Regions from separate parts of the Streptomyces sp. NBC_00076 genome, predicted to be linked through region 1. Evidence: riboswitches for the same ligand, from Rfam matches in the RefSeq annotation. Region 1 holds a riboswitch; the other holds the start of a gene.
The links. A riboswitch is a leader RNA that binds a small molecule or an ion and turns the genes downstream of it on or off. The one in region 1 is predicted to bind glycine.

Region 1 (4,208 bases):
CTTCTTCGCGAACTCCTTCTTCGCGAGGATGATGCCGCCGCGCGGGCCGCCCAGCGTCTTGTGGGTGGTGGAGGTGACGACGTCCGCGTACTCCACCGGGTTGGGGTGCAGACCGGCCGCGACCAGACCCGCGAAGTGCGCCATGTCCACCCACAGATGGGCCTCGACCTCGTCGGCGATCCGGCGGAACTCCGCGAAGTCCAGCTGGCGCGGATACGCCGACCAGCCCGCGATGATCACCTTGGGACGGTGCTCCTTGGCGAGCCGCTCCAGCTCGGCCATGTCGACCAGGCCGGTGGCGGCGTCCACGTGGTAGGCGACCACGTCGAACTGCTTGCCGGAGAAGTTCAGCCGCATCCCGTGGGTCAGGTGGCCGCCGTGCGCCAGGTCCAGGCCGAGGATGGTGTCGCCGGGCTGGGCCAGCGCGAACAGGGCGGCCTGGTTGGCCGAAGCGCCCGAGTGGGGCTGCACGTTGGCGTACTCGGCGCCGAACAGCTCCTTGACCCGGTCGATGGCGATCTGCTCGGTGACGTCGACGTGCTCGCAGCCGCCGTAGTAACGGCGCCCCGGGTAGCCCTCGGCGTACTTGTTGGTCAGGACGGAACCCTGCGCCTCCAGCACCGCGAGAGGCGCGAAGTTCTCGGAGGCGATCATCTCCAGGGTGGACTGCTGGCGGACCAGCTCGGCGTCGACGGCGGCGGCGACCTCGGGGTCGAGCTCGTGCAGGGGCGTGTTCAGAACGGACATCGGGTGTACGACTCCTCAGCCGGCGGAAAAGGCGGTGTACTCGTCGGCGGAGAGCAGGTCGGCCGGCTCCTCCGCGACGCGTACCTTGAACAGCCAGCCGCCCTCGAAGGGGGCGGAGTTCACCAGCGACGGGTCGTTGACCACGTCCTCGTTGACCTCGGTGACCTCACCGGACACCGGGGAGTACAGGTCGCTGACCGACTTGGTCGACTCCAGCTCGCCGCAGGTCTCGCCCGCGGTCACACCGGCACCGACCTCCGGGAGCTGCACGAAGACGACGTCACCGAGCGCGTTGGCCGCGTGCTCCGTGATGCCGACCGTCGAGACGCCGTTCTCGGCGCCCGACAGCCACTCGTGCTCCTTGCTGTAGCGCAGCTGCTGGGGGTTGCTCATGGCCTGAATTCTCCTGTACGCGGGGGAGTGCTGATGAAGGGGGGACTGCTGGAAACGTACGTGAGCAGCGGAAAGTGCGCAGGGTCACGCACGCCGACTGCTTCCGGCCGCTACTTCTGACGCTTGTAGAACGGCAACGCCACGACCTCGTACGGCTCGTGACTGCCCCGGATGTCCACACCGACACCGGTCGTGCCCGGTGCCGCGTGCGCCGCGTCGACGTACGCCATCGCGATCGGCTTGCCCAGCGTGGGGGAGGGGGCGCCGGAGGTGACCTCGCCGACCACCCGGCCGTCCGCGACGACGTCGTATCCGGCGCGCGGGACCCGGCGGCCCTCGGCGACCAGGCCGACCAGGACCCGCGGGGGGTTCTGCTCCGAACGGGCGGCGGCCTCCTGGAGGGCCTCGCGGCCCACGAAGTCTCCCTCCTTCTCGAACTTCACGACCCGGCCGAGGCCCGCGTCGAAGGGCGTCAACGACGTGGAGAGCTCATGCCCGTACAGCGGCATGCCCGCCTCCAGGCGCAGCGTGTCCCGGCAGGACAGTCCGCAGGGGACCAGGCCGACGCCCTCGCCGGCCTTGGTCAGGGCCTGCCACAGCTCGACGGCGTGCTTCGGCTTCACGAACAGTTCGAAGCCGTCCTCGCCGGTGTAGCCGGTGCGGGCGATGAGAGCGGGGACCCCGGCGACGGTGCCGGGCAGGCCGGCGTAGTACTTCAGGCCGTCGATGTCGGCGTCGGTGAGGGACTTCAGGACACCGGCGGACTCCGGACCCTGTACGGCGATCAGCGCGTACGCGTCCCGGTCGTCGCGCACCTCGACGTCGAAGCCGGCCGCACGCTCGGTCAACGCGTCCAGCACCACCTGGGCGTTGGAGGCGTTGGCGACGACCATGTAGTGAGCGGACCCGGCCTCCGTCTCGGCGAGCCGGTACACGATCAGGTCGTCCAGGATGCCGCCGTCACTCCGGCAGATCATGGTGTAGCGGGCGCGGCCGGTACCGACGGACGCGATGTTGCCGACCAGCGCGTGGTTCAGGAAGGAAGCCGCCTGCGGCCCGGTGACCGTGATCTCGCCCATGTGCGAGAGGTCGAAGAGCCCGGCACGGGTGCGTACGGCGGTGTGTTCGTCGCGCTCGGAGCCGTAGCGCAGGGGCATGTCCCAGCCGGCGAAGTCGGTCATCGTCGCGCCCAGTGAACGATGCAGGGCGTCGAGCGCGGTGTGACGGGGTGCGGTACTGCTCATCGGACGGTCGTCTCCCAAGGCATGACGGCGAGGTCGTTCCTCCCCATCTGTCATCGGAACCTGAGAGGTTCGTCAGGACCCCGCGAAGCGGTGATCATGACTTGCACCTTGGGTGGAGCCACTGTCGCAGCGGCCCGCTTTTCAGATGTGCCTCGCCCGCGCGGTAACGGGGCCTGAGAGATTCAAGGGAGGGACTTGCTCCTTCGGCGCCCGGGCACCCGTACGAGGGACGTACGACCCGGAACTCTCCCGCGCGGATTCAAGCGGCCGGTATGCAGTTGGCGCCGACATCATTGCACGCATCGGTCGAGCGCGGCAGGGCCGCATCTGTAACCGGCTTGTGGCAGGACGAGCACGAAAACACGAGACACCGCGCATTACCTTCTCTTTACACTCGACGGGGAGGGAACTCGTGACCACCCCAGGGGAGGACGACCACGGTGAACAGGACCACGGCGTACGCGACCACCTCGGCTCTCGCGCTGCCCCCGCAGCCGACGGTCCCGGCCACGGAGGCCTGCGGCCCGCTCGGCGCACCCGTCGTCCGCGACCTCCGTGAGCGCGGCGGCCACAGCCCGCACGCACTGCTCTTCGGTCCCCAGGACCTCGTCGCGATCACCGGCCTGCCCGGCAGCGGCAAGTCCACGCTGATGCGACGCACGGTCAAGGGCCTGCGCATCGACTCCCAGGACGCCCGCGACCGCTGGGCGACGCGGATGCCACGCTTCCTGCCGTACGCGGTCTACCGCCCGCTGGTCCGCCTCGCGCACTACGCCGGTCTGCGCCGCGCGCTGCGCTCGGGCGAGGGGGTCGTGGTGCACGACTGCGGTACGCAGGCCTGGGTGCGCGGCTGGCTGGCCCGCGAGGCGCGGCGCCGGGGCGGCACCCTGCACCTGCTGCTGCTCGACGTCACGCCGGACACCGCGCTGGCCGGGCAGCGCGAGCGCGGCCGCGGTGTCTCGCGGTACGCGTTCCTGCGCCACCGGGGTGCCGCCGCGCGCCTGATCGGCTCCGTGGGGAAGGGCGACCTGCCCCCGGGCTGCGGCTCGGCGGTGCTGGTCGACCGGGACGCGGCGAACGTGCTGCGGCGGATCGGCTTCGCCGGTTGAGCCGGATCGGCTCGGTGGCCGGTTCGCACCGGTCGCCCGTCTCTCATGAGCGCTCCGTACCCGTTAGCCTTTTCAGCCACAGCAGGCGGTACCAGGCAGGCGGTAGGCAGGCAGATGGACTTCCCGGCGGATCTCCCCGCTGACTTCCCGGGTTTCCCGGCACAGGCACACCCTCATCCGCACGGCGGATGGCCCGGCAACGAGCTGGAGGAGGTGCTGTCCGCCTCCCTCGGCGTCCCCGGGGCGGGCGGGCGGATCATCGAGGTGCTCGGCCGCAGCTTCGTCTGGGTGCCGCTGCCCAACGGCGGCGGCCCGCACAGCGGCCCGCTGGACCTGCCCACGCTGGAGATCGAGGGCCAGGTGCATGTCCCGGTGTTCAGCTCCGAGGAGCAGTTCCGCCAGGTCGTCGGCTCGCACCTGTCGTACACCATCGCTCCAGCGGTCGAGTTCGCCCGGGGTCTGCCGCCCCAGGTCGGCCTCGCGGTGAACCCGGACGGCACGGTCGGTGTCCCGTTGCCGCCGGCCGCCGTCGCCGAACTGTGCCGGATGGGCCGTACCCCGCTGGACGGTCCCGCGGCCGGCGGCCGGGTCCGTCTGTTCGAGCCGGACTGGCAGGACGACCCGGTCGACTTCCTCGCGACGGCCTCGTCCGAGTTCGCCGCCACGGGAGTGGTGCGCACCGCCCGCCGCTGCCTCGCCGTCATCGAGACGGCCG
Region 2 (4,208 bases), 5.4 Mb from region 1:
GGTCGAGTTCGATCAGGTCCTCGGACTCGGTCGGCTCGATCATCAGCGTCCCCGCCACCGGGAACGACATCGTCGGCGCGTGGAACCCGTAGTCGATGAGCCGCTTGGCGACGTCGTCGACGCTCACACCGGTCGCCTTGGTCAGGGGCCGCAGGTCGATGATGCACTCGTGCGCGACCAGCCCGGCCGGGCCGGTGTAGAGCACCGGGAAGTGCGGTTCCAGCCGCTTGGCGATGTAGTTCGCGGAGAGCACCGCCACCTGCGTGGCCCGCCTGAGTCCTTCACCGCCCATGAGCCGCACATACGCCCACGAGATGGGCAGGATCCCGGCGGATCCCCAGGGAGCGGCCGAGATCGGTCCGACACCGGTCTCCGGCCCGGCCGCGGGCTGCAGCGGGTGGTTCGGCAGATACGGCGCCAGGTGCGCGCGCACCCCCACCGGCCCGACGCCCGGACCGCCGCCGCCGTGCGGGATGCAGAAGGTCTTGTGCAGGTTCAGGTGCGAGACGTCCCCGCCGAAGTGCCCCGGCTTGGCCAGCCCCACCAGGGCGTTGAGGTTGGCACCGTCGACATACACCTGACCGCCGGCCTCGTGCACCTGCGCGCAGATGTCCGCGACATGCTCCTCGAACACACCGTGCGTGGAGGGGTACGTGATCATCAGCACCGCCAGCTCGTCGCGGTGCTGCTCGATCTTCGCCCGCAGGTCCTCGACGTCGATCTCGCCGTCCTCGGCGGTCTTCACCACCACGACCTTCATCCCGGCCATCACGGCACTGGCGGCGTTGGTGCCGTGCGCCGACGACGGGATCAGGCACACGGTCCGCTGCTCGTCACCGTTGGCCCGGTGATATCCGCGTACGGCGAGCAGTCCCGCCAACTCGCCCTGCGAACCGGCGTTGGGCTGCAGCGACACCTTGTCGTACCCGGTGACCTCGGCGAGACGCTCCTCCAGCTCGCGGATCAGCACGAGGTAGCCCTCGGCCTGCTCGGCGGGCGCGAAGGGGTGCAGCTGACCGAACTCGGACCAGGTGACCGGCTCCATCTCGGTGGTCGCGTTGAGCTTCATGGTGCAGGAACCCAGCGGGATCATGCCGCGGTCGAGTGCGTAGTCCCGGTCGGCCAGCCGACGCAGGTAGCGAAGCATCGCGGTCTCGGAGCGGTGCTGGTGGAAGACCGGGTGAGTGAGGTAGTCGTCGGTGCGCAGCAGCGCGGCCGGAAGGGAGTCGTCGGTGGCCGCGTCCAGCGCCTCGATGTCGCCTTCGACCCCGAACGCGGCCCACACGGCGGCCAGTTGGGCTCGCGCGGTGGTCTCGTCGCACGCGATCGACACCAGGTCGGCGTCCACGAGCCACAGGTTGACGCCGTTCTCGCGCGCGGCCGCGACGACCTCGGCGGCCCGTGAGGGCACCCGGGCGGTCAGCGTGTCGAAGTACGAGCCGTGCACCACCTCGACCCCGCCGGCCGTAAGCCCCGCGGCGAGGATCGTGGCGTATCGGTGGGTGCGCCGCGCGATCCCCTTGAGGCCCTCGGGCCCGTGGTAGACGGCGTACATGCCGGCCATCACGGCGAGCAGCACCTGCGCGGTGCAGATGTTGCTGGTCGCCTTCTCGCGCCGGATGTGCTGCTCCCGCGTCTGCAGGGCGAGCCGATAGGCCTTGTTCCCGTCGGCGTCGACGGACACTCCGACGAGCCGCCCGGGCAGGCTGCGCGCGAACTTCTCTCGCACCGCCATGTATCCGGCGTGCGGCCCGCCGAAGCCCATCGGCACACCGAACCGCTGGGTCGTCCCGACGGCGATGTCCGCACCGAGCTCCCCCGGGGACTTCAGCAGCGTCAGCGCCAGCAGATCGGCGGCGACCGTCACGAGCGCACCGAGTTCGTGGGCCTGCTCGACGAGCGGCTCGATGTCGCGTACGGCACCGGAGGCGCCCGGGTACTGGATCAGCACGCCGTTGATCTCACGCCCGGCGATCTCGGCCGGAATGCCGTCACCGAGGTCCGCGACGACGACCTCGACGCCGGTCGGCTCGGCCCGCGTCCGGATCACGGCGACGGTCTGCGGCAGCGTGTCCGCGTCGACCAGGAAGAGGCCCTTCTTGTTCTTGCCCATGCGCCGCGACAGCGCCAGCGCCTCGGCCGCCGCGGTGCCCTCGTCGAGCAGCGAGGCACCGGAGGTCGGCAGCCCGGTGAGCTCGGCGACCATGGTCTGGAAGTTCAGCAGCGCCTCCAGGCGCCCCTGGGAGATCTCGGGCTGGTAGGGCGTGTAGGCCGTGTACCAGGCCGGATTCTCCATCACGTTGCGCAGGATGACGGGCGGCGTGAAGGTCCCGTAGTACCCGAGGCCGACCATGGAGTCGAGAACCTGGTTTCGGTCGGCCAGCGAACGCAGCTCGGCCAGCACCTCGGCCTCGGTACGCGCACCCGGCAGATCGAGCGCCTCGGCGTTCTTGATCACGTCCGGCACGGCGGCGGCGGTGAGCTCGTCCAGCGAGCCATACCCGACCTGGGCGAGCATCTTCGCCCGCGCTTCCTGGTCAGGCCCGATGTGGCGCTGTTCGAACGGAATTCCCTGCTCCAGCTCGGAGAGCGGACTGCGATGGGCGGTCATTGCGGAGGCCTCCTGGTCTGACGCGACCTTCGAGGGGCACCACGGCACGGGTACCCGAACGGCCTCCCCCTCTGTCATCTCGACCTGAGAGCTTCACCGGGCCCCCCGAGGGTGCCCGGCTTTCACCGTCGGTGAGAGCGGAAGCCGTTTCGACACCCACTCTGCTTTCCAGAGTGACCTCGTCCATGCGGTACGGGGGCCTGAGAGATTCCGGGGAGGATTTGCTCCTTCGGCGCCTCCGGATGGTGTCCGAAGGACTCTCCCGCACGGGGTCAGCAGCCGTTTGCCAGCGTACCAGCGAGGTCAGCGATTGAGCGTTCGAGTGGCCACCTCCCTGAATGTGCTCTTTCGTAGTGCTTACGGATGAGTTGCGACCAAATGGAGGACCCGTGCAGACCGACATCGATCCGCGCAACCTGATCGGCCGCAAGGCGTTCGACCGCAAGGGCACCAAGATCGGCACGATCGACGAGATCTACCTCGACGACGCGACCGGTGTACCGGAGTGGGCGGCCATACGCACGGGTCTGTTCAGCAGGGACGCCTTCGTCCCCCTGGAGCCCAGCGAACTGATCGAGGGCACCCTGCGCGTCCCCTTCGACCGGGCCCTGATCAAGGATGCCCCCGACTTCGGCGTGGGCCGCCACCTCTCCCCCGAACAGGAACTGCAGCTCTACCACCACTACGGTCTCGACCTGTCCGCTCCTCCGCCCCTCCCGGACCACGACTTCGGCAAGCTGGCAAACACGGACGAGTCCTGACCCCCACCTCATCCGCACACCCCCTCGCCGACACCTCGCCCCCGACCCCACCGGCCGACACATCCGGCCCCGTCCCAGCCGATCCGCCACGCGTATACAGCCCCCGCGACACGCCCATCCGGCCCTGCCGCCCCGCACGCACAGCCGCCGCGACACCCCAGCGTGGATGGCGGCCTTCCGGCTCACGCCCCCGACCCGGCAACCCGGCAGTACCGTCACATCGCACCGCCGCCGTCACAGAGCCGAGCAACGCCACCAGGCGGCGTCCCCCTGCACGGCAAGTCACCCCGGCACGCGACCGCACTCGCCGACCCACGTAGCCGACCCGCTCGTAATCGCCCGTCCGACCCCTCCGGACGGCGCGCAGTCATCCGCAGACCGCCGACATCCGCCCCCGCCCAACAGGCGTCAGCCCGCCCCACCACCGGGACGGCACGGCCGGCACCAGGCAGTCCGCACCGTCAGCCCTCCTGCGCCGAGTGCCCCACCCCGCCCCCGCCCCCGCCCGGTCGAAACCACCACACACCCGACCTACGTCCACCCCAGGCCCAACCCCACCCGCACCCGCACGCACCCGGTCCCGAGCCCCGCCCACCAAAGCCTTACCCGGCCTCAGAACGCACCCGCACCAGGGGCAGCGGCTCCGCCGGTTCCAGTTCCGGGTCCTCCATCCGGAACGTCCGCACCCGCCCCGGCCCCGAGTCGGGCGTCTCGAACCGCACGGTCACCCGCCCGAGCCCGCTTCCCTGCACCCACCCGTGCCCGTACTCGGAGTGCCGCACATCGTGTCCCGAGGGCCACCGCCGCTCGACCGGAGCCTTCGGCTCCGCTTCGGG

Region 2: another riboswitch for glycine. It lies ahead of gcvP (aminomethyl-transferring glycine dehydrogenase); the one in region 1 lies ahead of gcvT (glycine cleavage system aminomethyltransferase GcvT).

What each region holds. Positions count from the first base shown of each region.
Region 1 is NZ_CP108242.1:7,249,896-7,254,103, forward strand. It holds gene glyA (serine hydroxymethyltransferase) at 1-747, opposite strand, end outside; gene gcvH (glycine cleavage system protein GcvH) at 763-1,140, opposite strand; gene gcvT (glycine cleavage system aminomethyltransferase GcvT) at 1,251-2,384, opposite strand; glycine riboswitch at 2,536-2,646, opposite strand; gene OHA64_RS33150 (AAA family ATPase) at 2,825-3,493, shown strand; gene OHA64_RS33155 (enhanced serine sensitivity protein SseB) at 3,608-4,208, shown strand, end outside.
Region 2 is NZ_CP108242.1:1,801,266-1,805,473, forward strand. It holds gene gcvP (aminomethyl-transferring glycine dehydrogenase) at 1-2,611, opposite strand, end outside; glycine riboswitch at 2,790-2,886, opposite strand; gene OHA64_RS08325 (PRC-barrel domain-containing protein) at 3,001-3,372, shown strand; gene OHA64_RS08330 (DNA polymerase IV) at 3,975-4,208, opposite strand, start outside.